Regions from separate parts of the Streptomyces halobius genome, predicted to be linked through region 2. Evidence: riboswitches for the same ligand, from Rfam matches in the RefSeq annotation. Region 2 holds a riboswitch; each other region holds the start of a gene.
What was found. A riboswitch is a leader RNA that binds a small molecule or an ion and turns the genes downstream of it on or off. The one in region 2 is predicted to bind cobalamin.
Positions count from the first base shown of each region.

Region 1: linked by a shared signal. The riboswitch ahead of K9S39_RS37795 (acyl-CoA thioesterase) and the one ahead of K9S39_RS33510 (cobalamin biosynthesis protein) in region 2 are both predicted to bind cobalamin.
Region 3: linked by a shared signal. The riboswitch ahead of metE (5-methyltetrahydropteroyltriglutamate--homocysteine S-methyltransferase) and the one ahead of K9S39_RS33510 (cobalamin biosynthesis protein) in region 2 are both predicted to bind cobalamin.

Region 1 is NZ_CP086322.1:8,325,145-8,335,113, forward strand. It holds gene K9S39_RS37760 (MarR family winged helix-turn-helix transcriptional regulator) at 164-607, shown strand; partial or broken gene K9S39_RS37765 (thiolase family protein) at 1,447-1,798, shown strand; partial or broken gene K9S39_RS37770 (dioxygenase family protein) at 1,988-2,490, shown strand; gene K9S39_RS37775 (hypothetical protein) at 2,752-3,201, opposite strand; gene K9S39_RS37780 (hypothetical protein) at 3,203-3,556, opposite strand; gene K9S39_RS37785 (Orn/Lys/Arg family decarboxylase) at 4,225-6,621, shown strand; gene K9S39_RS37790 (VOC family protein) at 6,901-7,317, opposite strand; cobalamin riboswitch at 7,607-7,854, shown strand; partial or broken gene K9S39_RS37795 (acyl-CoA thioesterase) at 8,053-8,385, shown strand; gene K9S39_RS37800 (hypothetical protein) at 9,040-9,918, shown strand; gene K9S39_RS37805 (hypothetical protein) at 9,937-9,969, shown strand, end outside.
Region 2 is NZ_CP086322.1:7,391,597-7,401,565, reverse strand. It holds gene K9S39_RS33525 (type 2 periplasmic-binding domain-containing protein) at 1-70, opposite strand, end outside; gene K9S39_RS33520 (substrate-binding domain-containing protein) at 410-979, opposite strand; gene K9S39_RS33515 (hypothetical protein) at 1,164-1,619, opposite strand; cobalamin riboswitch at 1,828-1,981, shown strand; gene K9S39_RS33510 (cobalamin biosynthesis protein) at 2,146-3,147, shown strand; gene K9S39_RS33505 (cobyric acid synthase) at 3,144-4,877, shown strand; gene K9S39_RS33500 (putative cobaltochelatase) at 4,877-7,048, shown strand; gene cobO (cob(I)yrinic acid a,c-diamide adenosyltransferase) at 7,048-7,647, shown strand; gene K9S39_RS33490 (cobyrinate a,c-diamide synthase) at 7,641-9,092, shown strand; gene K9S39_RS33485 (cobalamin biosynthesis protein) at 9,185-9,658, shown strand; gene K9S39_RS33480 (sirohydrochlorin chelatase) at 9,813-9,969, shown strand, end outside.
Region 3 is NZ_CP086322.1:2,521,305-2,531,273, forward strand. It holds gene K9S39_RS11840 (L,D-transpeptidase) at 1-1,008, shown strand, start outside; cobalamin riboswitch at 1,336-1,555, shown strand; gene metE (5-methyltetrahydropteroyltriglutamate--homocysteine S-methyltransferase) at 1,718-4,075, shown strand; gene K9S39_RS11850 (hypothetical protein) at 4,400-4,660, opposite strand; gene K9S39_RS11855 (phosphocholine-specific phospholipase C) at 4,749-6,806, opposite strand; gene K9S39_RS11860 (MFS transporter) at 7,005-8,291, opposite strand; gene K9S39_RS11865 (PLP-dependent cysteine synthase family protein) at 8,288-9,511, opposite strand; gene K9S39_RS11870 (hypothetical protein) at 9,655-9,969, opposite strand, start outside.

The sequences.
Region 1 (9,969 bases), 930 kb from region 2:
GTGATGGATCCCAGAAGGGGAGATGGAGATGGCAGGAGTTCGCCGTATCGGATGCACACGAAAGTAAGTAAGAGTTCTAATCTTCGTCAAGGTACATATCAAACATTGAGGTCTCATTGATGGGGTTGGGGCTTCCGTTCTGTACGGCCGTTACGATGCGGAGATGACGTCCATGCCCGCGTCCGAGCGCCTCGGATCCTCCATCAAGCTCGCCGAGCGGGCACTCAACGGCGCCAAGCACGCGGCCCTCAAGCCGTCCGGTCTGACGGTTCCGCAGTACGCCGCCCTGCTCTGTCTCACGGAGAAGCCCGGGATCTCCGCGGCTGCGCTGGCGCGGGCCTGCGGGGTGACGCCGCCGACCATGAACACGGTGCTGAAGAACCTCCAGGAGCGCGGCCTCATCGAGCGCACCCCGCACGAGTGGCACCGGAACGTCCTGGAGACCCGGCTCACCGACCGGGGCCGGGCCGTCATGAAGGACGCGGACGCGCGCGCCGTGCGCGTCGAGCGCGCACTGGCCGCCGAGTTCACGGACGAGGAGAGGGCGACGCTGGTCGGTCTGCTCGGCCGGTGCGCCACCCTGCTGGATTCCGTGCGAGCGGACTGAGTCCGCTAAGTCTGCTCAGTCCGCCAAGGCCCCTACGGCCGCGTTCTGTGCGGCCAGTGGGAGATCCGACGGGAATGTCAGCCGGCCGATGGAGAGGTCTGCGGGTGGGGCGGTGCCGCAGAGAGGTATCGGTTGCGCGCGTCCATGGCGGCGAGCGCCGTCTTCGCCGCCTTCGGGGCGTGGGCTGTGGAGACCAGCCGGTAAGCGGCCCAGAGGAACGACGGGTTGAGCTCGGCGATCGGTTCAACGTGCCCGGGGCTCGGGTCCGCGCGTCAGTCAACGGCCCCTTCGGCAGTGATGCGAAGGGGCCGCTTCTGCGGTTCGGGCGGTCGTGCTCAGCCGGCTAGCGGCTTTGCGCCCACCACACTACGAAGCCGATGGCCGCAGTGCCGCACGCGTACGACGCACCCCGCACGAAGTGTGTGGCAGCGAGCCGGCTGTAGCGGCGCCAGCGCTGCGCGAAGCGGATGGTTGTTGTGGGACGCCTCTTCGTAGACTGCATGTGGACCCCTCTCGTGAACGCAAGGAACGGCGGTGGTTCCACGCAGGGAGCCCTTGTCAGCCCGAGGTTGGTCGCCGGACGGTTGAGCAGGGGCTCCTTCGCGTCGAGAACTAGCTTACGAGATTGTGCACTTGTGAATGCGCCGGGGGTGTCCTCGGGTGTGTCCGAGCGGGTGTGTGCGCAGGTGGGGCGCTCTGCCGTGATGTCTCCAGCGCCTCCTTCAGCCGCCGGAGCGTGACGTTCATGGCCTGCCGGTTGTGCGTGACCCGGTCGTGGACGCCGGTGCTGCTCAGTCCCGATCCGCGGTGATCACATCGACGTCGCCGTCCGCAGCGCCATGCAGGTCTCCGCCCGTGGCGACCCCGCCAACGGGGCCGTTTCCAGGGAAGGTGATCATCGGCATCGGTGGTGCACTGGTTCCGTTCACCCCGACGGCCTCGCCGCCCACGCGATCCGCGCATTGCTCGCCCGCGTCCCGGACTTGGCCCCGGCCCGGATCGACGACATCCGCCTCGGCGACGCCAATGGCGCGGGCGAGGAGAACCGCAACGCCGGCCGCATGGCCGCTCTGCCGGCCGGCCTGCGCAACCTCCGCGCCGCGCGTGACCGTCAACCGACTCTGCGCCTCGGGTCTCGAAGCGGTGACACAGGCCGCGCGGACGATCGAACTCGACGAGGCATGCGCCGCCCAGGTCCTCGGCTGCGTCGCCGCACGGCCCGAGTTCGACCCCGCGATACTCACCCCCAGGGCGGCTCCATCGTCCTGGGGTACCTGCTCGGCGCCTCCGGCGCCCGCCTCGCCGGAACCGTCCCCAACCAACTCGTCCGCAGGGCTCCTGAGTCGGCGCATCGCCGCGCACCGCATCGGCGTCACCCCAGGGGCCTCGCCCGGCTGGCGGACCACCGTCTCCGGCCGCCTCCTCGACCGGGCCGGTCGCCCCGTCCGCGGCCAGCGGATGGAGATGTGGCAGGCCAACGCGTCGGGCCGGTACGCCCATCCGCACGACCAGCACCGTCCCCGCTCGACACCGACTTCACCGGTATGGACCGCACCCTGACGGGCGATCAGGGGCGCTGCGTCTTCACCTCCGTCAAGCCGCGGGCCTACCCTTGGCGCAATCACACCAACGCCTGGCGCCCGGCCCACACCCACTCCTCCCTCTTCGGGACGGCGTTCGCCCAGCGGCTCGTGACACAGATGTGCTTCCCGCACGACCCGCACCGCGCGTGCGACCCGCTCCCGCGCTCGGTCACCGACCGGGCTGCCCGCGACCGGCTCGTCGCCACCTACCGTCACGACCTCTCCCGGCGGGAGTGCTTCCTCTGCCACGAGTGGGACATCGTCCTCGACGGTCCCTACGCCACCTGGACCGCCCCTGGAGCGACCCGCCCGCCCATCTGCGGGAGATCGCCGACGCCGGCCCCGGCGCCGCGCTCACCGAACTCCCCGGCGCCTCCCACCTGGCCCGGTTGGTAATCCGGAGGCGCGGTAGCGCGGTAGCGCGGTGGCCGTGGCCGTGAAGAAGTACGGTGCCGTTCCAGACGGCGGGCTCGTCGCGGTCGGCGGTCCGTCATGTACGCGGTGCCGGAGGGGAGTTTGCGGGCCTTAACAGGGCCTTTCCGGGCGGGGAGGCGGTCCCCGTCACGCGGCGGTGAAGCCTGCCGTGTAGTGCTCTCGGAGTGCCTCGCGGCGGTCTGGAGCGGCCAGGCGCTCGGCGACCCAGAGCAGGAAATCGTCCGCCAGCGTGTCGATCCAGTCGTACGCGGGGTCGAAGGGCTCCGGGCGCGGCGCGGGGTAACCGAGGCAGAGCTCCGTGCCGCGTGGACCGGTGACGGTGAACTCGCGGGTGCCGTCCGGCGCCGTGGAGTGCCGGACCGACACCTCCTCGCAGTCCCAGTGGCGGTCGCCGTACTGCAGCCACAGCCGTCCGGCGTCGGCGAAGAGGGCCGCGACGGGCTTCTTCGCCGAGGAGACTCGGACAAAGCCGTGGCACCGACCGGACCCGGTCGACAGATGCCCCGAGGGCGGATCCAGGGCCCACACGAGGTCGTGGCGGTCATAGTCCTGGAGCGGGATCCGGTGCGTCGTCATGTCACTGGTGCGGCTTGAGGCCGAGTTCGCGGTCGACGGCGGGGTTGCTCCTCATGGCGGCCTTGATGACCTCGCCCCAACTGCCGTACCGGGCGAACTGCTGGTCCGCCGTCGGCCCCAGCGGGTTGCCGTACTTCTTGACGTTGCGCTTCTCCAGGGCCTTCACGTCCTGGGGAGACATTCCGCTACGGGTGATGTCCTTGGCCTGATTGCGCATGTCCACCACCTTCCGCGCGATGTCCTCATCCGACCTGCCCTGTGCCCGCATCGTATCCACGGAGTCGTGCATACGGTCGATGAGCCGGTGGTACCGGATCCGTGTCTCGCGTGCCTTCGCACGCTCCTCCGGAGACATCGCGCGGATCTTGCAGACGAGGGGTTCGTCACTGGTGCAGGGCGTCGCCGAGGCCGAGACGGACGGCGGGGCGTGCGGACTTGTCGTGGTGCCCTCGCCTCTGGTCCCCGAGGGAGACGAACATCCGCTCAGCACGGACAGAACGGTTGCGAGCAGTACGGGAAGGAGGCGCGTGAGTGCCGTACGGGCGGTGTGCCCGACGGGCCTGTCGGACGACGTGGTGCAGTGCGGGTACGGCAACATGACCTCCGGTCTGGTGGGACGGCTCCCGGTCTGGCGGGACGGCTCCCGTGCCCAACGACCGTACGAAGCAGGGGGTGCAGCCCGCCGGTCAGAATCGGTCACCGTCGGTGTTCGCGGACCGGCCCCAGCGTCTCGTGGACGCCCGTCACCGGTCGGTCGTGTGCCGCCCCACTGACGCTCGTGTCCGTACGGGCCCTGGCGGCGCTGCTCGCCCTGACCTTCGGCCCCGCGACTACATCGACGCCGACGAGTACGGAGCCCTGAGGCGGCGCACTCCTCCTTGCGCGGTGTTTCCCTCATCGGGGTGGTTTCGACCTGGTTGGTGCGTTACTGACGGTGACCTTCCGGTTGTCTCTCCAGGGGTCACGCATGGTGCGGACCAGCAGACCATGCGCCGATACGCGCAGAGGGGCATGAGGGGCACTATGACACACGGGACGGTTCTGTTCGCGGTACGTGAGTTCCCAGAGAGCGGAGGTATCGGAGCCGAGCAACTGCGCCGGGTCCACAAGGAGTTGGAGAACTGCGGTTTCGAAGTGCGCTGGGCGTCCACGCGCGACGACGCCCAGGCGGTACTGCGTACCGAGGCGGGCCTGGCCGCCGCCGTGGTGGACTGGGATCTTCCGGAGGCCGGCAAGACCAGCGGCGAACCGGGCGGTGCCGATGTACTGCGCCAGGCCGGCCGCCGCTTCCAGAATCTCCCGGTCTTCCTGGTCACGGCCGGCGAAGACCTGGAGCACCTGCCGCTGTGGGTGGCCGAGACCGTGGTCGGGTACATCTGGCCGCTGGAGGACACCGCGCCCTTCATCGCCGGACGGATCGCCGGCGCCGCCCGCGCCTACCAGCAGGACCTGCTGCCGCCGTTCTTCACGGCGCTGCGCCGCTTCGACCATGCGCACGAGTACTCCTGGCACACACCCGCCCACTCCGGCGGTGTCGCCTTCCTCAAATCCCCGGTCGGCCGGGCCTTCCACGACTACTTCGGGGAACGGCTGCTGCGCAGCGACCTGTCGATCTCGGTCGAGGAGCTCGGTTCCCTGTTCGAGCACACCGGCCCGGTCGGCGCGGCGGAGCGCAACGCCGCCCGCGTCTTCGGGGCCGACCGCACCTACTTCGTACTCCACGGCGACTCGACCTGCGACCGGATGGTCGGGCACTTCAGCGTCACCCAGGACGAGATCGCGCTGGTGGACCGAAACTGCCACAAGTCGGTCCTGCACGGCCTGGTCCTCTCCGGAGCCCGGCCGGTCTATCTGATTCCCACCCGCAACGGCTACGGACTGGCAGGCCCCCTGCCGCCCGCCGAGATCCGGGCGGATTCGGTCGCTTCCCGGATCGCGCGCAACCCGCTCGCCCAGGGGGCGGTCTCGCCCGAGGCCCAGTACGCGGTGCTCACCAACTCCACGTACGACGGCCTGTGTTACGACGCCCTCCAGGTCGCCCGGGCCATCGCCCCCAGCACGCCCCGGCTCCACTTCGACGAGGCGTGGTTCGCCTACGCCCGCTTTCATCCTCTCTACGCCGGGCGCTACGGGATGGCGGTGGGCCCCGACACCTTCCCCGGCCCCGAACGCCCCACCGTTTTCTCCACCCAGTCCACCCACAAGCTGTTGGCGGCGCTGTCGCAGAGCGCCATGGTGCACGTCAAGCCCGCGCCCCGGGCGCCTGTTGAGCACGACCGGTTCAACGAGGCGTTCATGATGCACGGAACCACCTCGCCGCTCTACCCGATGATCGCCTCCCTGGACGTGGCCACCGCCATGATGGACGGGCCGCAAGGCCGCTGGCTCATCGACGAGGCGGTGACCGAGGCCATCCGCTTCCGCCAGACGGTGGTACGTGTCGGACGACGCATGGCGGCCGCCGGTGACCGGCCCGGCTGGTTCTTCGGCGTCTGGCAGCCCGGGACCGTGACCGACCCGGACACCGGCGAGCGGCTGCCCTTCGCCGACGCGCCGGCCGAACTGCTGCGCAGCGAACCGGCCTGCTGGCAGTTGGAGCCGGACGCCGACTGGCACGGCTTCACCGGCCTGACCGAGGGGTACTGCCTGCTCGATCCCGTCAAGGTCACCCTCACCTGTCCTGGCATCGACGCCACCGGGCAGATGGCCGACTGGGGCATCCCCGCCCGCGTCCTCACCGCCTATCTGGCCACCAGGAACATCGTGGTGGAGAAGACCGACAGCTACACCACGCTCATCCTGTTCTCCATGGGGATCACCAAGGGCAAGTGGGGAACCCTCATGGACGCCTTGATGGACTTCAAGGCGCTCTACGACGAGGACGCGCCGCTGGAGCGCGTGCTACCCGAGCTGGTCGCCGAGTACCACCAGCGCTACACCGGTCGTACCCTGCGCGAACTGTGCCAGGAGATGCATGACCACCTGCGCGAGGCGCACCTGGTCGAGCTGCTCGATACCGCCTTCCAGGACCTGCCCGAGCCCGTCACCCCGCCCCAGACGTGTTATCAGCGCCTGATCCGCGGTGGCACCGAGCGGGTACGGCTGGCCGACGCGGCCGACCGGGTGGCCGCCGCCATGGTCACCGTCACCCCGCCCGGCATCCCCGTCCTGATGCCCGGCGAGAACACCGGCACCCCCGACGGGCCGCTGCTGCGCTACCTGACGGCCCTGGAGTCCTTCGACCGGGGCTTCCCCGGCTTCCGCAGCGAAACCCATGGCGTCACCCTCGACCCGGACACCGGCGACTACCTCATCGAATGCGTACGCCGGATCCCGGCCCAGCAGGCCGGCCGCGCTGCCGACGAGCATCAGGAGACGCGGACACCGAGCCCGTCCGACGCCGGACTGTCCGCAGGCTGACGCCAGGGGGGAGCTCCGCAGCGCCCACGTGGACGGACGAGGACCCTGACCCGGTGTTGGTCAGGGTCCTCTCCTGGCCAGGGGCCTCGTCTGGTCCCAGTTGCTGCCGGGCAGCCCGTGGACCGGCCGGTTCGAGCGCTCACAACCTGCCGAGAATGGTGGCCCCTTGAAGCCGGAGCCTTGGCACGGTGCAGGGCACGGGGCTGCGGGCAGTGAGGCTTTTCGCGGAGGGATTCCATCCCCCATGCCGGGCAGCGGGCCCGCGCGGCCGCTGCCCGTTCAGGCCGGCTGCTCGCTGATGTTGACCAGCCAGGTGATTCCGAAGCGGTCCGTACACATGCCGAAGACGTCGCCCCACATCTGCTTCTCCAGCGGGACCGTGACCGTGCCGTCGCCGGAGAGCTTGTCCCAGTAGCCGCGCAGTGCGGCGGCGTCATCCCCGCTCACACTCACGGAGAGGTTGTTTCCGGGCTTGTACGCCATCCCCGGGGGGATATCCGCGCCCATGAGTGTGAACCCGCTGTCCGTTTCGAGCATGCTGTGCATGATCTTGTCGGCGGCGTCTCCGGCCTCCTTCTCGCCGAACTCTCCGTACGTGTTCATCCTCAGGGTGCCGCCGAAGACCTCCTTGTAGAATTCCATCGCTTGTCGGGCGTTGCCGTCGAAGCTGATGTACGGGTTGAGGCGAGAAGGCACGGAATTTCCCCTTCGTGACGTGACGTCATTTCTGGAAGATTAGGCGATATGGCGCCGATAACCGGGGCAACTCCCCGGCCGTCGGACATCGGCCTGTTGCCGCAGCGGGGTCGCGTCCGGCCCCAGCCTGACGCCGTCCACCATCAGGGAGGGTTCCGGGGCCGGACTGTTGGTGCCCGCCCTTCCGCCACCCGGCAGGACCCGCGTGCGATACCGCTCCGCCCACCGCGCGCCGGCGCTCTTCAGCCGGGGAACGGGGCCTGCGGACCACGCGGGAATCCGGCTGTGGTTACCCTGGCGCTGCAGCTGGTTCGCCCTGTCAGCCAGGCAGGCGCGTCGTAAGAGGGAACCTGGTGGGAATCCGGGACTGCCCCGCAGCGGTGAGCGGGAACGACCGCCGTCATACGCACTGGGCCCGCGCTCGGGCCCGGGAAGCGACGGCCAGTAGATGCCTCGTACGGACGACTCGTGCGAACGACTCGAACGTACGCGAGGCGTGCCCGTGAGTCCGAAGACCTGCCGCTGCCCGCATGCCACCGGGGCGTGCGGTGATCCCGACGGCTCGACGGGGCCGGCGGAACCGGGCAGGCCCCGTGCCTCGCCGCCCGCCACTCCTTCGATCCCCGGGCTGTTTTCCGCGACTCGCGAAGGAGAGTTGACGTGTCCGACCGAACCGCGACCCTGGATTCCGCCGCCAAGACGCCGGACGATTCCCAGGTGACGCTCGCGCACATCATGAGCGAGCACGACACCAACCTCTACGGCACCATTCACGGTGGCGTGGTGATGAAGCTCATCGACGACGCGGCCGCGGCCGCCGCCGGGCGGCATGCCGACGGTCCGGCGGTGACCGTGTCGGTGGACCGGATGACGTTCCTGGCCCCGGTACGCGCCGGCGATCTGCTCAGCGTGCGTGCCGAACTCGAAGGGGCGGGCCGGACGTCGATGACGGTGGTGGTCCGTGTGACGGCCGAGCGTTGGAATGCCTCGGGGCCGGTCGCCGAAGTGGCCACCGGCCGGCTGACGTTTGTCGCGATCGATGCCGAGGGGCGGCCCCGCCCGGTTCCCGGTCTCGCTTGGTGAGCTCCTCCAGGATCTCCTCCAGCCAGCGCACATGCGCGGCCAGGGTTCGGCTCTTGTAGTCGTGGACGTGGTCGAGGAGTCGTGGACATGGTCGAGGATCCACCATCCGGGCGCGGTCCACCTCCGGCAGCCACGGCTCCTCGCGGATCTCACGGGCGTGGGACCGCTCCACCTGTGCGCGCCGGGCCACCAACTCGGACTCCTCCGCTCTCCTTCGGCTCTCCCCGGCCCTTCGGCTCTCCTTCGGTGAGCCGACTGCCAATGCCCTCCCATCAGCGGATTCATTGCCGTACAAGCGGGATTTCATCGGACGTGGCTAGCGTCAGCCACGTCCGATGCAGGCACGGCACGTCTTACCAGGGAAATCCCGGGCAACGGGCGATGAGCGATGGGCCATGGGCAAGGTCGAAAACGAGCAGGCGTAGGCGGGCCATTGGCGGCCGACGGCTGCTGCGCGACTGCGCTGAAAATGGCCCGGCACCTGACGAGGCGTCCATAACCACTGAGCCGAGAAACGGAACCCGTCATCCCCATGCCAGGCATGTCTCGTGGGCTTAGCGGCTTAGAGGCTTAGCGGGCTCCGCAGGGTGAGCCGTTGCTTGACACGGCCAGATTCTGATTGATGGGGGAGGTATGGGTTTGCCACGCATATTCAAGCGGCTCCTGGCCGCGCTGGTGGTGCTGGCCGCACTCTTCGGGTTCATTTCCCCGGCGGAGGCCAAACCGGTCCGACCGGTTGACCTATGCGCGACACAGGTTGCGGCCGCCCGGCAGATCGGGGCGGAGATCCGTGCGCACAACGCCAAACCGCATGTATTCCGGATGCCGGCGCAATCGGCGGCCGCGGCGGCGTACAACGCGGAGAAAGCGTCCTTAGAGGCCCGCAGAGCCACGGTCGTCGCCCAACTGCGGGCGTGTTACCAGGCGATGAGGGCGCTCGAGGACGAGGACTCGGGCCCTCTGGGCCTTAAGGCGCCTACCCGGCGGAAGTTATCCGATCTTGAGCAGGCCAAGAAGCCCGTTTCGTCGAACTGGACCGCACCCCCGCCGCCCCCGAACGGCAAGAACTGGCAAGTCCCCAAAAACTCCCCGATACGCCAGGTGTACGAAGTCATCCGAAAGGGCAACCCGGGCAGGGTAGGCGACATCAGGCTCCGTGGCGTCGCGCGTCCGCAGGCCACGGACAGAGATACGGCGTATCCGGCGGCGTCCGGCCGTACGATCGGATCGTATAACTCCGGGAAGCCCAAGGTTTCGCCGGACCACATCGTCCCCTTGGCCGAACTCGTCCAGATGCGGGGCTTTATGAAGCTCACGCCCCGGAACATGTACGTGGTCGCGCGTGCCCCGCTGAACTTTCAGTGGCTGTCGAAGGCCGCGAACGAATCGAAGAAATCCAGGAGCGCGGCCTATGTGTCGGGCGCGGATCCGCGATGGATAAGAGAGCAGGTCGGGCTGGAGAACGAGACGCGCAAGAAGTTGCAGGAAATCATCGACCAGCTGCTCAAGAGCCAGTGACAGTGACGGAGGTTGGATATGGGCCCGGACGAAATCGCCGCTACGCTCGAC
Region 2 (9,969 bases):
CGCCGTTGGCCCAGGCGGATTCCAGGGTGTTGACGGTGAGCCCTTCGTACGGGCGCAGCTGGGCGACCATGCCGTACATCGTGGTCGGGGTCCGGCCCTTCTTCCGGCCGTTCTTCCCGTCGTACGGCGGTGGTCGGCGCCTCCGCCATCGCGGCGCCGTGCTCGACGAGTTCTCCCGGTTCCCCCTTCGCGATCCGGTCCAGTGCGGCCTTGCCGGGGGCCGGGTCGGCGGTGCCGAGCGGCACCACCCGGCGTACCGCCGCGGGATCCGTGGGCCGCCCGCGGGCCGGGAAGGTCCACAGTCCGTACGTGTGGCGGGCGCCCACCATCTCCAGGGCGCGGCCGGCCGCGCTGAGGGCGATCGGCATCCTGCCGCTCTCCGCCATGGAGGTGGAGGCGTCGAAGAGGATCAGCACCTGGCTGGACTTCTGCGCCTTGTCATATCCGTCCAGCACTCGGGCCACCTGGTCGCCGCCCGCGGTGCGGTCGGCGACGGTTCCGGGCGCAGCGACCACAGCAGTTCCGTGCTGCCCGCGTACTGGCTGCCCGGGGCGGAGAGCCGCCCCTCGACATCCCGGACGGGCCCGGCGTCGGGCGTGCTCCCGGCGCCGATCCGGGAGCCGTCACCCGCGAGATAGAGGCCGAGGGTGTGCAGCAGGCCGGTGCCGGACAGCACCGGGCTGGGGCGCAGCAGCTTGAGCGCGGCATGATCACCGTCGCTCCCGGTGAGCAGCTCCCGCCAGGAGGCGCCGACCTGTTCGACGTCGGCCGGCCGCGCGTCCGCCGGGAATCCGACAACCAGCGGGGAGTACGCGACGGGGCCGGTGTTGCGCAGGGGCGCCGGGGAGGCGTCGGCGGGGATCCCGCGGCGGGCCTCCTCGTAGTCGGCGGTGGATTCGGGGATCCACAGGTCGGGTCGCGGTCCGGGTCGGTGCGGCGGGTCGACGCATGCCGCATTCCACGATCGGCACCGCGGCACGGGTGAAGAGGCTGCCGCCGGCCGGTTCGTCGCCGCTGAAGATACGGCGGGTGGGCTGCGCGGCCATCAGCAGCGACATGGGTTCACGGCGGGACTGGAAGGTTTCGTCGGCATTGCCGGAGTAACAGCACTCCAGGACGAACACGATCCGGTCGGCCCGCCGCGTTGTCGAGGCAGGACGGCATTATGTCCTGCCAGGAGACGGTCTTGTGGCGGGCCGGGTGGCCGAGACGCCGACCATCAGCTGCAGATCGCCGTCGTCCGAGCCGACCCACCCGTGCCCCGAGAAGTGCACCAGCAGCAGTCCGCGCGCCTCTTGGGCGACGGCGTCCAGCCGCTGCTCCAGCTCCCACGGCTCCTGGGGCCGGCAGATGACGACCTCGTCATCTGTCAACAGATCGGTGCCGGGAGCGATCAGCACCCGCTTGAGTTCCTCGGCACCGCCCTTCGACGGACGCGTTTCGCGCGCGGCGACATGTGCCGCGTCCGCCGGCCCCGGCCGGACCGTCCAGTCGTGCGGCTGATGCCGCAGCCAAGGCTCGCGCTCCAGCCACGCCTTGAGATCCTCGATGTCCTGGTGCGGATTGTCCGTACCCGTGATCCGGATGCGGATCTCCTGACGGTCAGCGCTCTGCGGCATCCCTCGGGCCCCTTCCGGCGCGGCCCCCTCGCCGTGCCGTGCACCGACAGTGACGTGGAATCAGGTGCGTGGGCACCCTTCCGTGACACGACCGCCACCCTGTGGCATCTGCCACACCTTCCGTCACAGGGCTGCGTCGCAGGTCAGGGGCGAGTTGACGGGCCTTCGCGGACCGTGGTGGACTGCCCGGGCCATTCGGCGACAGTTGAGGAAGTCCGGTGAGAATCCGGCGCGGTCCCGCCACTGTCACCGGGGAGCGTTCCTCCAGCGAAGGCCACGGTCCGCCACGCGTCCGCCCGCGGGGCCGGGTGCGTACGGACTGGAAGGCCGGGGGAAACGCCGATCCGGGGAGCCAGGAGACTCTGGTCGCCGACACGTCGAGCCAGGGCGCGGACCCTGAGTGAGGACATATCGCCCATGCCCGGCCGCAGTTCGAGATCTGCTCTGGCTTCTGTCCCCCTTGCTCTGACCTGCGTGCCCCCTGCCGTCGCCGCGGCCCTCCGAGGCCGGACGGCGGTCTGAGCCGGTGCGCGGCGAACACGCGGCCTACGCGTGCGGCGCGACCCTCGGCTTTCTCGGCGACCTGCTCGCGGCGGACCCCCGGCGCGGCCATCCGGTGGCCGCGTTCGGCCGCGCCGCCGGCGCCGTCGAGCACCGGCTGTGGCGCGATCACCGCGGATACGGTGCGGCACACACGGCGCTCTGCGCGGGCGGCGCTGCGGCCGCTGCCGCGCTGCTGCACCGCGCGGTGCGGCACCGCCCCGGCGCCCGGGTCGCGCTGACCGCGGCCACGGTCTGGGCGGTGCTGGGCGGCACCTCGCTCGGCCGGGAGGCGCGCGCCGTCGGCGGTGCGCTGGCGGCGGGTGACCTGGACGTGGCGCGGGAACGGCTGCCGCATCTGTGCGGGCGGGATCCACAGGCGCTGGACGGGCCGCAGATGGCCCGCGCGGTGGTGGAGTCGGTCGCCGAGAACACCTCGGACGCGGTGGTGGGCGCCCTGGTGTGGGGCGCGTTGGGCGGTGTGCCCGGAATGGTGGCGTTCCGCGCGGTGAACACCCTGGACGCGATGGTGGGCCACAGGTCGCGGCGCTACCGCCGGTTCGGCTGGGCCTCGGCGCGGCTCGACGATGTGGTCGGCTGGCCCGGCTCCCGGCTGACCGCCGCCCTGACGGTGCTCGCGGGTCCCGACCGGCGCGGCGCGCTGCGGGCCTGGCGGGCCGACGGAAGCGCGCACCCCAGCCCCAACGCGGGCCCGGTGGAAGCGTCGTTCGCGGGGGCGCTGGGCGTACGGCTGGGCGGCACGCTGGCGTACGGCGGGCGGGTGGAACACCGTCCGGTACTCAACGGCGGGGCGCGCCCGCCGGGCGTATCCGATATCGACCGGGCGGTCCGGCTCTCGCGGCGGGTGGGCGCGCTGGCGCTGGCGACGACGGTCGCGGGCCGGCTGGCGGTCGGCGCGGCGCGACGGACCGCCGTCGCCGCGCGGAGCACCGGTGCGGGCTCCCGGCAGACGAGGAGGACCCGGTGAACGGGCGGTGGAAGAGGTCCGGCGGGGCCGTCGGCGGTGGCCTGCTGGTCGCCGGTACGACGTCCGACGCGGGCAAGAGCGTGGTCACGGCGGGCATCTGCCGCTGGCTGGTCCGGCAGGGCGTACGGGTGGCGCCGTTCAAGGCGCAGAACATGTCGCTGAACTCGTTCGTGACGCACGAGGGTGCGGAGATCGGGCGGGCCCAGGCGATGCAGGCCGCCGCGGCGCGGGTGGAGCCGACCGCGCTGATGAATCCGGTGCTGCTCAAGCCGGGCAGCGACCGCAGCAGCCAGGTGGTGCTGCTGGGCAAGCCGGTGGGGGAGTTGAGTGCGCGCGGCTACCATGCGGGCCGGCAGGAGCAGTTGCTCGGCACCGTCGCGGAGTGCCTGGAGGAGCTTCGGGGCACGTATGACGCGGTGATCTGCGAAGGGGCCGGGAGTCCGGCGGAGATCAACCTCCGGCGCACCGACATCGTCAACATGGGTATCGCGCGGGCGGCGCGACTGCCGGTCGTCGTGGTCGGCGACATCGACCGCGGCGGGGTCTTCGCGTCCTTCTTCGGGACGACGGCGCTGCTCGGTCCCGAGGACCAGGCCCTCGTCGCCGGGTATCTGGTGAACAAGTTCCGCGGCGATGTGACGCTGCTGGAGCCGGGCCTCGACATGCTGCGCGGGCTGACGGGACGCAGGACGTACGGCGTCCTGCCCTTCCAGCACGGCCTCGGCATCGACGAGGAGGACGGCCTGCGGGTGTCGATGCGCGGCGCCGTACGCGAGTCGGTCGTGGCCCCGCCGCATGGCGCGGACGTCCTCAGGGTCGCGGTCGCCGCCGTGCCGCTGATGTCGAACTTCACGGACGTGGACGCGCTGGCCGCCGAACCGGGCGTGGTGGTGCGGTTCGTGGACCGCCCGGAGGAGCTGGTCGACGCGGACCTGGTCGTGCTGCCGGGCACCCGTGGCACGGTGCGGGCGCTGGAGTGGCTGCGCGAGCGCGGTCTTGCGGACGCCGTCGCCCGGCGGGCCGCCGAGGGCCGTCCGGTGCTGGGCATCTGCGGCGGCTTCCAGATGCTGGGCGAGCGCATCGAGGACGAGGTCGAGTCGCGGGCGGGGACGGTCGCAGGGCTGGGACTGCTGCCGGTGCGGGTGCGGTTCGCCCGCGAGAAGTGCCTCGCCAGACCGGTGGGCCAAGCGCTCGGCGAACGAGTCGAGGGATACGAGATCCACCACGGCGTGGCCGAAGTGGCCGGCGGGGACGAGACGTTCATCTCTGATGACCGAGGAAACGGTCTCGACGGTTGCAGGGTCGGCTCGGTATGGGGCACGCACTGGCACGGCTCCCTGGAGAGCGACGACTTCCGCCGGGCGTTCCTGCGGCGGGTCGCATCCGACGCGGGCCGGGCCTTCGTACCGGCCCCGGACACCGCTTTCGGCAGACTGCGCGAGGAGCAGCTGGACCGCCTGGGCGATCTGATCGAGGAGCACGCGGACACGGACGCGCTGTTGCGGCTGATCGAGAAGGGGGTGCCGGAGGGGCTGCCGTTCGTTCCTCCGGGGGCGCCCGACTTGCCGAGCAACTCCGCGTGCGCGGAGCCGAAAGATCCCGTACCTCCGTGCTCTTGGCGGTCCCCGGAACATCCCCGCGATGGCGGGGCCCATGGCGGCACCTTCGCACAGCCCACGGCCACTGACGCGCCCGATCACAGCACTTCCCTCGAAGGGGGTACCCGTTGATGACTTCGGTCACCTACCCGTTCACGGCGATCGTCGGGGCGGACGACCTGCGACTGAGCCTGCTGCTCAACGCCGTCTCCCCAGCCGTCGGCGGCGTACTCGTGCGCGGTGAGAAAGGCAGCGCGAAGTCGACAGCGGTCCGCGCCCTCGCAGCTCTGACGCCCGACGTCACCGTCGTCACCGGCTGCCGCTTCTCCTGCGACCCGGCCGCGCCCGACCCCGCGTGTCCCGACGGGCCCCACGAGCCGGACGCCCATGAGAACCGCCAGACCCGCATGGTCGAACTGCCCGTCGGCGCCTCCGAGGACCGTCTCGTCGGCGCCCTCGACATCGAGCGCGCGCTCGCCGAGGGCGTCAAGGCCTTCGAGCCGGGGCTGCTGGCGGACGCGCACCGCGGAATCCTGTACGTCGACGAGGTCAATTTGCTGCACGACCACCTCATCGACCTCCTCTTGGACGCCGCCGCCATGGGCGCCTCCTACGTCGAGCGCGAAGGCGTCTCCGTACGGCACGCCGCGCGCTTCCTCCTCGTCGGCACCATGAACCCCGAAGAGGGCGAGCTCCGACCGCAGCTGCTGGACCGCTTCGGGCTCACGGTCGAGGTCGCGGCCTCGCGCGAACCCGACCGGCGGGTGGAGGTCGTGCGGCGGCGGCTGGCATACGACGCGGACCCGGCGGGCTTCGCGGCGCGCTGGGCGGCCGAGGAGCACGCGCTGCGCGAACGCATCGTGGCGGCCCGGGAGTTGCTGCCGTCCGTCGAGCTCGGTGATGGGGCGCTGCGCCAGATCGCCGCGGTCTGTGCCGCGTTCGAGGTGGACGGGATGCGCGCCGACATCGTGATGGCGCGCACCGCGACCGCGCTGGCCGCGTGGGCGGGACGTACCGAGGTCCTGACGGAGGACGTCCGGCAGGCCGCGCTGCTGGCGCTGCCGCACCGGCGGCGGCGGGCCCCCTTCGACGCGCCCGGCCTCGACGAGGACAAGCTCGACCGGACGCTGGAGGAGTTCGACGGCGCGGACGGCGACGACGATCCGGAGCCGGAGGGTCCGGACGATGGCGGCCCGGACGGTCCCGGCGACGGGCCCGAGGGCGGCCCGGACGGCCCCGGCGGGCAGCCGCCGCACGACGACCGGCAGGGCGTGCCGGAGCAGGCGCCGCCGCCCTGCCAGGAGCGGGACCAGGGCCCGGCGGACACGCCCGGCGCCGACGCCCCGGCCCCCGGGCAGCAGCCCGCCGAACAGCCCGCGGAGCAGCCGACTGGGGATTCCGGCGGCGAGCGGGCGCCCGTCGGCGCGGCGGAGCCGTTCAAGACCCGGCGGCTGGACGTCCCGGGACTCGGTGAGGGCGCGGACGGCCGCCGGTCGCGCGCGCGTACCGCGCACGGCCGGACGACCGGGGCCCGCCGGCCCCGAGGCGCCCTGGGCAAGCTGCACCTGGCGGCGACCGTGCACGCCGCGGCGCCGCATCAGCGGGCGCGGCGCCGCAGCGGGCCGGGGCTCGTGGTGCGCCGTGACGATCTGCGGGAGGCGGTCCGGGAGGGGCGGGAGGGCAATCTCGTCCTGTTCGTCGTGGACGCGTCCGGTTCGATGGCGGCGCGGCAGCGGATGAGCGCGGTCAAGGGCGCGGTGCTCTCGCTGCTGCTCGACGCCTATCAGCGGCGCGACAAGGTCGGGCTGATCACCTTCCGCGGGCAGGGCGCCGAGCTGGCGCTGCCACCGACGTCGTCGGTCGAGGCGGGTGCGGCGCGGCTGGAGCGGCTGCCGACGGGCGGCCGTACGCCGCTGGCGGAAGGGCTGCTGAAGGCCCATGAGGTGCTGCGGGTGGAGCGGATGCGGGACCCGTCGCGACGGCCGCTGCTGGTGGTCGTCACGGACGGGCGGGCCACCGGCGGATCGGAAGGGGCGGGGCGCAGCCTCTCAGCCAGGGGTGGTGGTCGGGCGACGGGCGGGCCGGTGGTACGGGCCTCCCGCGCGGCCCGGCTGCTGGCCGGTGAGGGCACCGCCTCGGTGGTCGTGGACTGCGAGTCGGGCCCGGTCCGTCTGGGGCTGGCCCGGGAGCTGGCCGGTGAGCTGCGGGGCACCGCCGTCACCCTCGACGAGCTGCGCGCGGACAGCGTCTCCGCGCTCGTACGCGATGTACGGACGGCACACACGACACGGAGGGCCGCGTAATGCCACAAGGACAACCGAGCGTCATCCCGGACGACGGGCTCACCACGCGGCAGCGCCGCAACCGCCCGCTGGTGCTCGTGCACACCGGCATCGGCAAGGGCAAGTCGACCGCCGCGTTCGGGCTGGCGCTGCGGGCGTGGAACCAGGGCTGGCCGATCGGGGTGTTCCAGTTCGTCAAGTCCGCGAAGTGGAAGGTCGGCGAGGAGAACGCGCTGAAGGTGCTGGGCGCCTCCGGCGAGGGCGGGACCGTCGACTGGCACAAGATGGGCGAGGGCTGGTCCTGGATCCAGCGCGACGGCGAGATGTCCAACGAGGAGAAGGCGCGGGAGGGCTGGGAGCAGGTCAAGCGCTGCCTCGCCGAGGAGACCTACCGGCTTTACGTGCTGGACGAGTTCGCGTACCCGATGCACTGGGGCTGGGTGGACACCGACGAGGTGGTGTCGGTGCTGCGGGACCGTCCCGGTACGCAGCATGTCGTCATCACCGGCCGCAACGCCCCGCAGGAGCTGCTGGACTGTGCCGATCTGGTGACGGACATGACGAAGGTCAAGCACCCGATGGACGCGGGCCAGAAGGGCCAGCGGGGTGTCGAGTGGTGAGTGCCGCGCTCCCCCGGCTCGTCATCGCCGCGCCCTCCTCGGGCAGCGGCAAGACGACCGTCGCCACCGGGCTGATGGCGGCCTTCGCCGAGGCCGGTCTGTCGGTGTCGCCGCACAAGGTGGGGCCCGACTACATCGACCCGGGCTATCACTCCCTGGCCACCGGCCGTCCCGGCCGCAATCTGGACGCCTACCTGTGCGGTCCGGAGCGGATCGCCCCGCTGTTCCTGCACGGCGCGGCGGGCGCGGATCTCGCGGTGGTCGAGGGCGTGATGGGGCTGTTCGACGGTGCCGCACCCGTCACTGCGCGCGAAGCGCGTCCATCGAAGGGTGGTGGTGGGCGACGGGCGGGCGAGTTGTCGTCGACGGCGCAGGTCGCGAAGCTGCTGCGGGCGCCGGTGGTGCTGGTGGTGGACGCGTCGTCGCAGTCCCGGTCGGTGGCGGCGCTGGTGCACGGATTCGCGTCCTGGGACCCGGAGGTGCGGCTGGCGGGGGTGATCCTCAACAAGGTCGGCTCGGACCGGCACGAGGAGCTGCTGCGGGACGCGCTGGGCTCCTCCGGGGTGCCGGTGCTGGGGGTGCTGCGGCGTACGGAGCAGGCGCGTACGCCGTCCCGGCATCTGGGGCTGGTGCCGGTCGCCGAGCGCCGGGCGGAGGCGCTGGAGTCGGTGGCGGCACTGGCCGCGCGGGTGCGCGAGGGCTGCGATCTGGAGGCGCTGCTGGCGCTGGCGCGCACCGCGCCGGAGCTGCCGGACACGCCGTGGGACGCGGCGGCGGAGCTGGGTCCCGGCGCGGGGACGACATCCTCCGGCAGGCCGCTGATCGCCGTCGCGGGCGGCGCCGCGTTCACCTTCTCGTACGTGGAGCACGCCGAGCTGCTGGCCGCGGCGGGCGCCGAGGTGGTGCCGTTCGACCCGCTGCGGGACGAGCAACTGCCGCCCGGCACACGGGGTTTGGTGATCGGCGGCGGGTTCCCCGAGGTGTACGCACCGGATCTGTCGGCGAACGTGCCGCTGCGGGCGGCGGTGGCCGCGCTGGCGGCCTCCGGGGCGCCGGTCGCCGCCGAGTGCGCCGGCCTGCTCTATCTGTCCCGGTCGCTCGACGGGAAGCCGATGTGCGGGGTGCTGCCCGCCGACGCGCGGATGACGGAGCGGCTCACCCTCGGCTACCGGGAGGCGGTGGCGCTGGAGGACAACGCGCTGGCCACGGCCGGGACGCGGGTACGGGGCCACGAGTTCCACCGCACGACGCTGGAACCGGGCGCGGGCGAGGGCCCGGCGTGGGGCGTGACGCACCCGGCGCGGCGGGTGGAGGGCTTCGTCAGCGGCGGGGTGCATGCCTCGTATCTGCATGTGCACTGGGCAGCGGAGCCGTCGTTGGCGGGACGGCTGGTGGAGAGCGCGGCGTTGGGGGTGCCTCCCGGGCGGGGAGCCTTGGCCGTATGAGCCGGCGGGACGCGGAGGGCGACACGAAGGGGGTTCCCCCGGGCTCTCGGCCCCGGGGGAGTTTGGTCGTGGGCGTCGGAGGGTGCCGCGACGTGCCGCTGGCGGAGGTGCTGGAGCTGGTCACGGACACCCTCGCGCTGCTCGGGCACACACCGGCCGCGGTGACCGCGCTGGCGACGGTGGACGTCAAGGCGGCCGAGCCGGGGCTGGCCGGGGTGGCGCGGCAGTTGGGCGTCCCGTTGCTGTCGTATGCGGCCGAGGCTCTGGCGGCCGTGCGGGTGCCGGCCCCGTCGCGGTTCGCGCGGGATGTCATGGGGACGCCGAGCGTGGCGGAGGCGGCGGCGCTGCTGGCGGCCGGGCCGGGTGCCGAACTGGTCGTCGGGAAGCGGAAGTCGGCGCCGCACGGCCGGCCGCCCGGGGCGACCTGCGCCATCGCGGCGGCGGCAGGCCGGGAGGGCGCGGGCACCACCGGTCCGGAAGGCACCGCCACCGGCGGTGCGGAAGGCCCGGCAACGACAGCCGGCACCGGAACCGGCGGTGCGGCTCCCAGCACCGGCGGGGTATGACCCGACAGTTCGGTTATGCCCGGCCTCACTCGGGGGAGCGCCCACCGCCCGCGCGGCCACTGCGGATATCGTCATGACCTCCCACTCCGCCCCGCGCCGGCCACCGTCGCCCGGTGCCGCGCCCGACAGCGAAACCCCGGTACAAGGAGTTCTCGTGACCACCCCTCCCGCTCTGCTCATCGCCGGTCACGGCACGCGCGACGAAGGCGGGGCCGAGGCCCTGCGCGCACTGGTGCACACGGTCGGCGAGCGGCATCCCGATGTTCCCGTCACGGGTGGGTTCTTCGGCCTCGCGCCGTCCGGGCCGCCGC
Region 3 (9,969 bases), 4.9 Mb from region 2:
TCCGGGATATCGGTGCAGGCCGACGGCGGCAAGCTGGTCTCGGTAGAGGTCAAGGACGACGACGGCGCCAAGGTCGCCGGACAGCTGGCCGGTGACGGCTCGTCATGGAAGTCGGACAACAAGGTCAAACCGAAGACCACCTACACCGTGCGGACGAAGGCGAAGTCGACGGAGGGCAAGGAATCCTCCGCCACCTCGGTCTTCACCACGGAGGAGGCCGACAAGGTCAACAAGCTGACCAACACGCCGGGCGGCGGGCAGACCGTCGGCACCGGTATGCCGATCTCGATTCTCTTCGACAACCCGATAGCCAAGGACAGGCGCGCGGAGATCGAGAAAGCGATGAAGGTCACCTCGCAGCCGAAGGTCGAGGGCGCCTGGGGCTGGGTCAGGGACTGGACCGGCAAGGACCGCATCGACTGGCGCCCCAAGGACTACTGGCCGGCCGGCACCAAGGTCTCGGTGAAGGGCGCACTGGGCGGTATCAACTCCGGTGAGGGCGGCTGGTTCGCCCGCGACTACAACTTCGACTTCCGTATCGGCGCCGACCGCAAGGCCGTCATCGACGTCCCCTCGCACACCCTGACCATGTACGAGGACGGCAGGAACGTCGGCTCCGTCACCGGCTCCGCGGGCTCCCCGCAGGACCCGACCCGCGGTGGTGTGCACACCGTGCGCAGCAAGAACGCGGCGGAGACGATGGACTCCTCCACCATCGGGCACGGCAACGAGTGGATGCTGGACTCGCAGTGGGTCACCCACCTGACCGCCTCCGGGACCTTTCTGCACTCCGCCCCGTGGAACAAGTCCCTGGGCGTGGTCAACAACAGCCATGGCTGTTTCGGTATGACCACCAACGACGCCAAGAAGGTCTACGACTTCCTGTCGATCGGCTCCACGGTCGAGGTGAAGGGCACCAGCAACACCAGCAAGACCGATGTCGGCAACGGCCTTGAGGTGTGGCAAGAGACCTGGTCGCAGTGGCAGCAGCGCAGCGCACTGAAGTAGCGGGACTGCCTGAGTAACCGAAACACCTGCATCCTGAACATCGTCACCGCGAACAGGGCGGTCGTGGCCGTGGGGCTACGGCCGCCCTGACGCAGTTCCTCATCCGGCCACCCCTCCGGTTCTGCCGCTCCACCGGTGGCGGCAAAGGCGACCCTCCATGCGCGGCCGCCCACCTCCACTACAACGCAACCAGCGACTTCCCGCCATCGGGCTGAGGCGTTCGGCGTACCACCGCAAGATTCGGCGTACCCCACCACCGGATCCGGCGCACCCGCCGCCGGATCGGGGTCGCGGCCCGCCCCCCATACCGACCGCGAACGTCCTCGTCTACGCTGGCCGTGCAACTGGTTCGCCCTGTCCGCCAGGCAGGCGCGTCGCAAGAGGGAACCCGGTGGGAATCCGGGACTGCCCCGCAGCGGTGAGTGGGAACGACCGCCGTCTTACGCACTGGGCCCGATCCCGGGTCTGGGAAGCGACGGCCAGTAGATGTCCGCCTTCGGCGGATGTGCCCGCGAGTCCGAAGACCTGCCAGTGCCCGTGCGCGACACCGCGTGCGGAGATCCCGGTGACCTTCGAGGGCGGGTCGGCGACATAGCAGGCGGGCACGTACGGCACGGTCTGGCGTCGTGGTCCGCCCGTTGTGCCATCCCTTCGCGTCCTCGGCCCCGTCCCGGGGTCACATGGAGACACGCTCGCGAAGGAGAGTTCCGTGACCAGCAAGTCCCCAGCCGCGGCAGTACGGGCCACCGTGCACGGCTATCCCCGTCAGGGGCAGCACCGGGAACTGAAGAAGGCCATCGAGGGCTACTGGAAGGGCCGGGTCACCGCCGACGCCCTCCGGGACACCGCCGCCGAACTGCGCCGCGGCAACTGGCGACAGCTTGCCGAGGCCGGTGTGCACGAGGTGCCGACCGGCGACTTCTCGTACTACGACCATGTGCTGGACACCACCGTGATGGTCGGCGCGATCCCGGCCCGGCACCGGGCCGCGGTGGCCGCCGATCCTTCCCCAAGCTCTCGGCTTCGCTCGAGCAGGGGATGCCCCATCGACGTCTACTTCGCGATGGCGCGCGGCACCCAGGAGGCGGCGCCGCTGGAGATGACCAAGTGGTTCGACACCAACTACCACTATCTGGTACCGGAGTTGGGACCGGAGACGGTCTTCACGGCGGATTCCACCAAGCAGGTCGCCGAGCTCCGCGAGGCTCTGGCGCTCGGTCTCACCGCCCGGCCCGTCCTGGTCGGCCCGGTCACCTATCTGCTGCTGTCCAAGCCGGCGCCCGGCGTCGCCGCGGACTTCGACCCGCTGACGCTGCTCGACCGGCTGCTGCCGGTGTACGAGGAGGTGCTGGCCGATCTGCGGGCCGCCGGTGCCGCGTGGGTGCAGCTGGACGAGCCGGCGCTGGTGCAGGACCGCTCCCCCGCCGTGCTCAACGCCGCCGCCCGCGCCTACCGTGTCCTCGGCACACCAGCCGACCGTCCGAAGCTGCTGGTCGCGGCCTACTTCGACCGGCTGGGCGACGCCCTGCCGGTGCTCGCCAAGGCGCCCGTCGACGGCCTCGCGCTGGACTTCACCGGCGCCGCGGCCGCCAACCTCGGCGAGCTGGCGGCGGTCGGCGGGCTGCCCGGCAAGCGGCTGGTCGCGGGCGTCGTCAACGGCCGCAACGTGTGGATCAACGACTTCGAGAAGTCACTGTCCACCTTGGGGACCCTCTTGGGCCTCGCCGACCGGGTCGACGTGTCGTCGTCCTGCTCCCTGCTGCATGTCCCGCTGGACGTCACCGCCGAGCGGGACATCGATCCGCAGATCGCCCGCTGGCTCGCGTTCGCCCGGCAGAAGGCCACCGAGATCGTCACGCTGGCGCGCGGCCTGGAACGGGGCACCGACACCATCGCCGCCGAACTGGCCGCGAACCGGGCCGCCTTGGCGTCCCGTGCCGGTTCCGCGCTGACCTACGACCCCGCGGTACGGGCGCGCGCCGCGGCGGTCACCGACGCCGACACCCGCCGTTCGCAGCCGTACGCCGAGCGGGCCGCGGCCCAGCGCGCCCAGCTGCGGCTGCCGCTGCTGCCGACGACCACCATCGGCTCGTTCCCGCAGACCACCGGGCTGCGGACGGCCCGCGCCGATCTGCGCACCGGGCGGATCGACAGCGCCGCGTACGAGGAGCGCATCGCGGCCGAGATCCGGGACGTCATCGGCTTCCAGGAGAAGGCCGGTATCGATGTGCTGGTGCACGGCGAGCCGGAGCGCAACGACATGGTCCAGTACTTCGCCGAGCGGCTGGCCGGCTATCTCGCCACGCAGCACGGCTGGGTGCAGTCCTACGGCACCCGCTATGTCCGGCCGCCGATCCTGGCCGGGGACATCTCCCGTCCGGAACCGATGACGGCGCGCTGGACCCGGTACGCCCAGTCGCTCACCGACCGCCCGGTCAAGGGCATGCTCACCGGCCCGGTCACCATGCTCGCCTGGTCCTTCGTCCGCGACGACCAGTCGCTCGGCGACACCGCCCGCCAGGTGGCGCTGGCACTGCGGGACGAGGTGAACGACCTTGAGGCGGCGGGAAGTTCGGTGATCCAGGTCGATGAGCCGGCGCTGCGCGAGACGCTGCCGCTGCGGGCCGACGGGCACGCCGCGTACCTCGCCTGGGCGACCGAGGCGTTCCGGCTCACCACGGCCGGAGTCCGTCCGGACACCCAGATCCACACCCATATGTGCTATGCGGAGTTCGGCGACATCCTGCGGGCCATCGACGATCTGGACGCCGATGTGATCAGCCTGGAGGCGGCCCGTTCCCATATGCAGGTGGCCGGGGAGCTCGCGGGCGCCGGCTATCCGCGCGAGGTGGGCCCCGGCGTGTACGACATCCACTCGCCGCGGGTGCCGAGCGCGCAGGAGGTGGTGGCCTTGCTGCGCAAGGGGCTTGAGGCGATTCCGGCCGAGCGGTTGTGGGTCAATCCCGACTGCGGTCTGAAGACCCGTGGCTGGCCCGAGGTCACGACCTCCCTGGAGAACCTGGTCGCGGCTGCGCGTGAGATCAGGGCCGGCCTGCCTGCCTCTTGACCCCGCTGTGGCGGGGGCCGGTCATGGACGCGAGCCGCCTGAGGGCCTGCCCCCGCCACCCGCATGGCTACCGCGGATTGCCGGGCGCTGCCGCCCCGCTGCGCCGCCGAGCCGGCATACCCGCGAATACGCATCATGGCGGATGCACGCCATGCCCGCACCCCGACCGACTCCCTTCCAGTGGAAGGTGACCACCGGTTGAATGACGCGGCGGCAAACGGCCTTCGGCCCGGGAAACCCTTATATATGCCTCCCAGCTCGGGCACCTGGCCGGGCGAGGCTCGACAACGGCACTCTCTTGGGGTGCCCTGACGAACAGGGAGATTATTGATGCGAATACGCGTCGTAACCGCCGCCATCGCTCTGACCACCGCTACTCTTCTCGGCGCGGCGGGCACAGCTGCCGCCGACCACAAATCCCATGACCACAAAGTCGCCAGCCACAAGGACACCGGAAACGGGATCTGGTGGCCCGGAAACGACATCTGGTGGCCCGGAAATGACATCTGGTGGCCGGCTGACACCGGTCACGGTCACGGTCACGGCCACGGCCACAAGAAAGGCGGGGCCGCCGGTCACTTTCACTGATCGGGCTGTGGCACGCCCCTGACGATCGAACCGGCCCGGCCCGGACGCGCACTGTCCGGGCCGGGCTGTACACGCGGCCGACTGGTCAGCCGGTGATGATTGCCGGGTCGCTCACCCCGGGCTCCCCGTTCTCGACATGTCCGGCGAGGCGGCGCAGGAAGGCGGCGTCCGTGTCGGAGACCACCGTCAGGTCGTACCAGCGCTTGCTCGCCCGCAGGTCCAGCGTGTGTTCCACGGTGGCGCCCGCCTTCACCTTGAACGTCTCCGCCGCGCCGCCGTACCCGTTCGTCAGGGTGAGGTTGACATCGGCCGAGCCCTCGTTCGTCAGGGTCAGCTTGAGGTTGCCGCCGGCCTTGTCGTGGCGTGCGGTCACCTCGGGGCCCGCGGTCCCGCCGGGGCTCTTGAAGGTGCGCAGGAAGCCGTTCGGGCCGAACACCGTCAGGTCGTGGGCACCCTTCGAGTACGCCGAGTTCCAGGTGTCGGAGAGGGTCTTGCCGGCCTCCGTGGTGTACGTCCAGGGGCCGTCGGTGCGGTTGGCGGACCGGACGTGGAAGCAGACGCCCGCCGCGTCGCCACCGCTGAAGGTGAGCGTGAACTTCCCGGCGGCCGGGTCGGCGGCGCCGTCGACCAGGGGCGCGTACGGCAGCGGGCGGGCGGGGCGGGAGCCGGGTTCCTGCTTGGGCAGGGCCGGGTTGGCGGGGGCGTGTGGGAAGTAGTCGGGGTGGCGCTCGTGGTCCGGCGGCTCGTAGCCGGCGGTGTCCGGGAGCTCCGCCGGGTCGGTGTCCTTGCCGGTGAAGTCGAAGGCGGAGGTGAGGTCGCCGCAGATCGCGCGCCGCCACGGCGAGATGTTCGGCTCCCGCACACCGAACCGGCTCTCCATGAACCGGATGATCGACGTGTGGTCGAAGACCTCGGAGTTCACGAAGCCGCCGGTGCTCCACGGCGAGACGACGAGCATCGGGACCCGCGGCCCCATGCCGTAGGTTCCTTCTGCGTAAGTCGCGTTGCCGGGGAAGTAGTCGAGCGTCGTGTCGACGGTGGACTTGCCCTGCCTGGCGCCGTACGGGACGTACGGCGGGATGATGTGGTCGAAGTAGCCGCCGTTCTCGTCGTAGGTGATGAAGAGGGCGGTCTTGCTCCACACGTCGGGGTTGGCGGTCAGGGCGTCCAGGACCTGTGCGATGTACCAGGCGCCGTAGTTCGTGGGCCAGTTGGGGTGCTCGTCGAACGCCTCGGGGGCGGGTATCCAGGAGATCTGCGGCAACCGGTCCGCCTTGACGTCGGCCTTGAGGAGGTCGAAGTAACCGTCGCCCTCCTTGACGTTGGTGCCGGTGCGGGCCTTGTCGTAGAGGGGGTCGCCGGGCTTGGCGTCACGGTACTGGTTGAAGAAGAGGAGCGAGTTGCAGCCGTAGTTGCCGCGATAGGCGTCGTCGATCCAGCCCCACTTCCCCGCCGCGTCCAGGCCGTCGCCGATGTCCTGGTAGACCTTCCAGGAGATTCCGGCCTTCTCCAGGCGCTCGGCGTACGTCGTCCAGCCGTACCCGGCCTCCTCGTTGCCGAGGACCGGCCCGCCACCGGTGCCGTCGTTGCCGGTGTACCCGGAGAGCATGTAGTAGCGGTTGGGGTCGGTGGCCCCGATCGTCGAGCAGTAGTAGGCGTCGCAGACGGTGAACGCGTCGGCGAGCGCATAGTGGAAGGGGATGTCCGGCCGGGTCAGATACGCCATCGTGCGCTCGGACTTGGCGGGTATCCACTGGTCGTACGCGCCGTTGTGGAAAGCCTTGTGGCCGCCCTCCCAGTCATGATTGAGGTCCGCGATGAACTGCATGCCGAGGTCCTCGGCGTCCGGGTGGAAGGGCAGTACGTCCTTGCCGCCGTCGGGCTGGTTCCACACCGGCTTGCCGTTCGGCAGCGTCACGGTGCGCGGGTCGCCGAAGCCGCGTACGCCCTTGAGCGTGCCGAAGTATTGGTCGAAGGAACGGTTCTCCTGCATCAGCACGACGATGTGCTCGACGTCCTGGAGGGAGCCCGAGCGGCGCGCCGCGGGGATGGCCGCGGCACGGGCGATGCTGCCCGCCAGGGCCGCGGTGCCCGCGGTGGCGCCGGCGATCTGGAGGAACCGCCGCCGGTTGAATTCAGCCATAGTTCTCAAGCCCTCTTGAAGTGTGGGGAGACAGGGGTTCGCAGAGTGTGCAAGAGGGACGAGTGGCAGGGAAGGGGTGGTGTCGACCGTGAGAGAGGTCACAGTACGTACGGAGAGCGGCCTGGCCAGAGGCCGGCTGCCGGCGAGGGCCGCCCCCCGTACGGCACAGGGGGCGGCCCGAACGGAACTGACGCGGGCTCAGGCCGACGCCGGCTGGGCCTGCACCAGCGGGGTCAGACGGCCCGTGCGGTGCAGCCAGTGCAGAGCGGCGGCGCAGGCCAGCCCGAGCGTCGGCAGGACAAGCCACGGCAATGCGGGCATACCGGCCGCGCGGGAGGCGTCCAGCGCCGCACCGGTGAGCAGATTGCCGAGGGTGATGCCGATACCGCAGATGGTGTTGTAGAGCCCGTAGTGGGTGGCGACCAGGCGGTCACCGGAGAGCCGGACGATGGTGTCCATCTCGAACGGGTACGTGATCATCGTGCCGAGGGCGAGCAGCAGTGCGGAGAGCGCCGGCGGGACGGCGGCGAGCGCCCAGCGGCCGGGGCCCGCCGCCGGCACCGGCAGCGCCGTGGCCGCCAGCAGCGGGACGAAGGCCAGGCCCATTGTCAGCAGGCCCCAGGCGAGCGCGCGGCCGGCCGGCATCCGGGCCTTGCACCAGGTCGTCACCCGGGTCTGGCCCAGGATCGTGCTCAGCGCGGACACCGCGAACAGCACCGCCACCGCCGCCGTGCCGAACCCCCCGTCGCCGCCCAGCCGACGTACCTCCAGGGGCAGCGCCAGATAGACCTGGAAGGACAGCACATACGAGCCGATCATGGCTCCGGAGAAGAACAGGAACGGCCGGTTGGCCAGGATCCGCCGCCACTGCGACAGCACATTCTCCCCGGCGTCGCCCCGCGCGCGGCTGCCCCCGCGGGCCGGCAGCGCGCGGATCTGCACCACGCTCAGCAGCGCGAAGATCCCCGCCGCGACCAGGCACGTCAGGCGGAAGCCGACGCCGGTCAGCACCAAGCCCACCAGCGGGCCGAGCAGTATCCCGGCCTGGTAGAAGACGTTGAACAGGGCGAAGGCCGCCAGCCGGCGCTCCCCCGCGTCCACGGCCAGATACGCCCGGACCGCCGGGTTGAACAGCGCCCCGGCCAGCCCGGTGGCCGCGGACGCCGCCACCAGCGCGGGCAGCGAGTCCACCAGTCCGAGCGTCGCGAAGGCGGCGGTACGCAGCAGGCAGCCGGTGACGATCAGCGGTTTGTAGCCGAACCGGTCGGCGAGGGTGCCGCCGACCAGGAACATGCCCTGCTGGCTGAAGTTACGGACCCCCAGGACCAGTCCGACCAGCCAGCCGGCCAGGCCGAGGGTCCCGGACAGATGCGCGGCCAGATACGGCATGAGCATGTAGAAGCCGAGGTTGATGGTGAACTGATTCACCATCAGCAGCTGGACGCTGCGCTCGTAGGAGCGGAACTGCGCGAGATTGCCTTTCACCGGGCCTCCCGCACCGCGTCGGAGAGGGCCGCCCCGTCCGCGCCCGGCAGGCCGAGCGGGTCGGCCACGCGGGCACACCGGCTCCAGGACGTGACCTCCTTCTCGTCCAAGCGGCTCACCGTCTCCGGATGGTCCGCCGGTGGTGCGTCGAGCAGCCCATGGGCGGCGCAGTAGTCGTCGTCGAACACCGTGCTCAGATAGCGCTGCGGACCGTCCGGGAAGACCGCCGCGATACGGGTGCCCGCCGGCTCGGTACGGCTCAGCCAGCCGGCGACCAGCGCGACCGCTCCGACGCTCCAGCCGCCGGTGGCGTAGTGCGAGGCGGCCAGCCGGCGGCAGCTCCACACCGCCTCGCCCGGTGCGACCCAGTGCACCTCGCTGAACTGGTCGTAGGCGACATTGCGCGGATAGATGCTGGACCCCAGCCCGCGCATCAGCCGGGTACGGGCGGGCTGCCCGAAGATGGTGGAGCCGATGCTGTCGACGCCGACGAGGCGCAGCTGCGGGGAGAACTGGCGCAGCACCCGGGAGATGCCCGCGGAGTGCCCGCCGGTGCCGACGCTGCAGACCAGGACGTCGATATGGCCGAGCTGGCCGGCGAGTTCGAGGGCCAGCGGGAGGTAGGCGGTGGTGTTGTCGGGGTTGTGGTACTGGTCCGGGCACCAGGAGCCGGGGTGTTCGGCGAGCAGCTGGGTCACGCGGTCGCGGCGGGCCTGCTGCCAGCCGCCGGCCGGGTGCGGTGCCGGGACCACGTCGACATCCGCCCCGTAGGCGGTGAGCAGCCGGATCATGGCGGGTTCCAGGCCGGGGTCGGTGACCAGACTGACCGGATGCCCGTAGACCATCCCGGCGAGCGCCAGGCCGAGGCCGAGCGTCCCGCTGGTGGACTCGATGATCCGGCCGCCGGGCGGCAACTCTCCCCGGGCACGGGCGCGTTCGACCATGTGGAGGCCGGGGCGGTCCTTGATGCCGCCCGGGTTGCGCCCCTCCAGCTTCGCCCAGAAGCCACGGCCCGCCGGGGCGACGGGCTCGGAGATGTGCAGGACGGGGGTGTTGCCGACCAGCCCGGAGATATCGGAGGCACAGGCGGCGCCGGAGAGGCGGACGGGGGACTGTGCGGCGTGCGCGGCTTGTGTGGTGCGGGTGTCTTGTGTGGTGTGGATTGCTTGCGCGGGGCCTTGGGCCGGGAGGAAGAGGGCAGCCGTGGGAACGGGGTGCATGGTTCGGGTTCGCTCTCGTTCGGGGTTCGTGGATGGGTGCGCTCGTTTCACGCGCCGGAACGACCGGGGCAGAGGGCGTACTGCTGCTGTCCCGGTGGTGGCGCGCGGCGGCCGGGTGGTGCGTCCGGCCGCGTCGGCGGCTCCTATCTGCGGCACCGGCAGAGGGCAGCGAGCGTGGACCGGCCGGTGGGCGCCGGTCTGCGCTGCGGGGAGGGACTTCGTACGGTGGGCGGTACGGCGGCGGCCGGGACGACCGCTCCGAGGAGCGCGGGCGCGGCCGCTTCCGCGGCGGACCGGCCCTGCGGTGAACGGCCGTGCGTACCGGGCATACAAGGGGACGCGGAGTGCGGACCGTGTGTGTGGGTGCCTGCTCCCGCCGGGGCGTAGCGCTCTGCGGACAGCGAAGTCGAAGGGCGGAGTGCCCGAGGCCGTCCATCGGTACGGACGCCGGCGCTGGA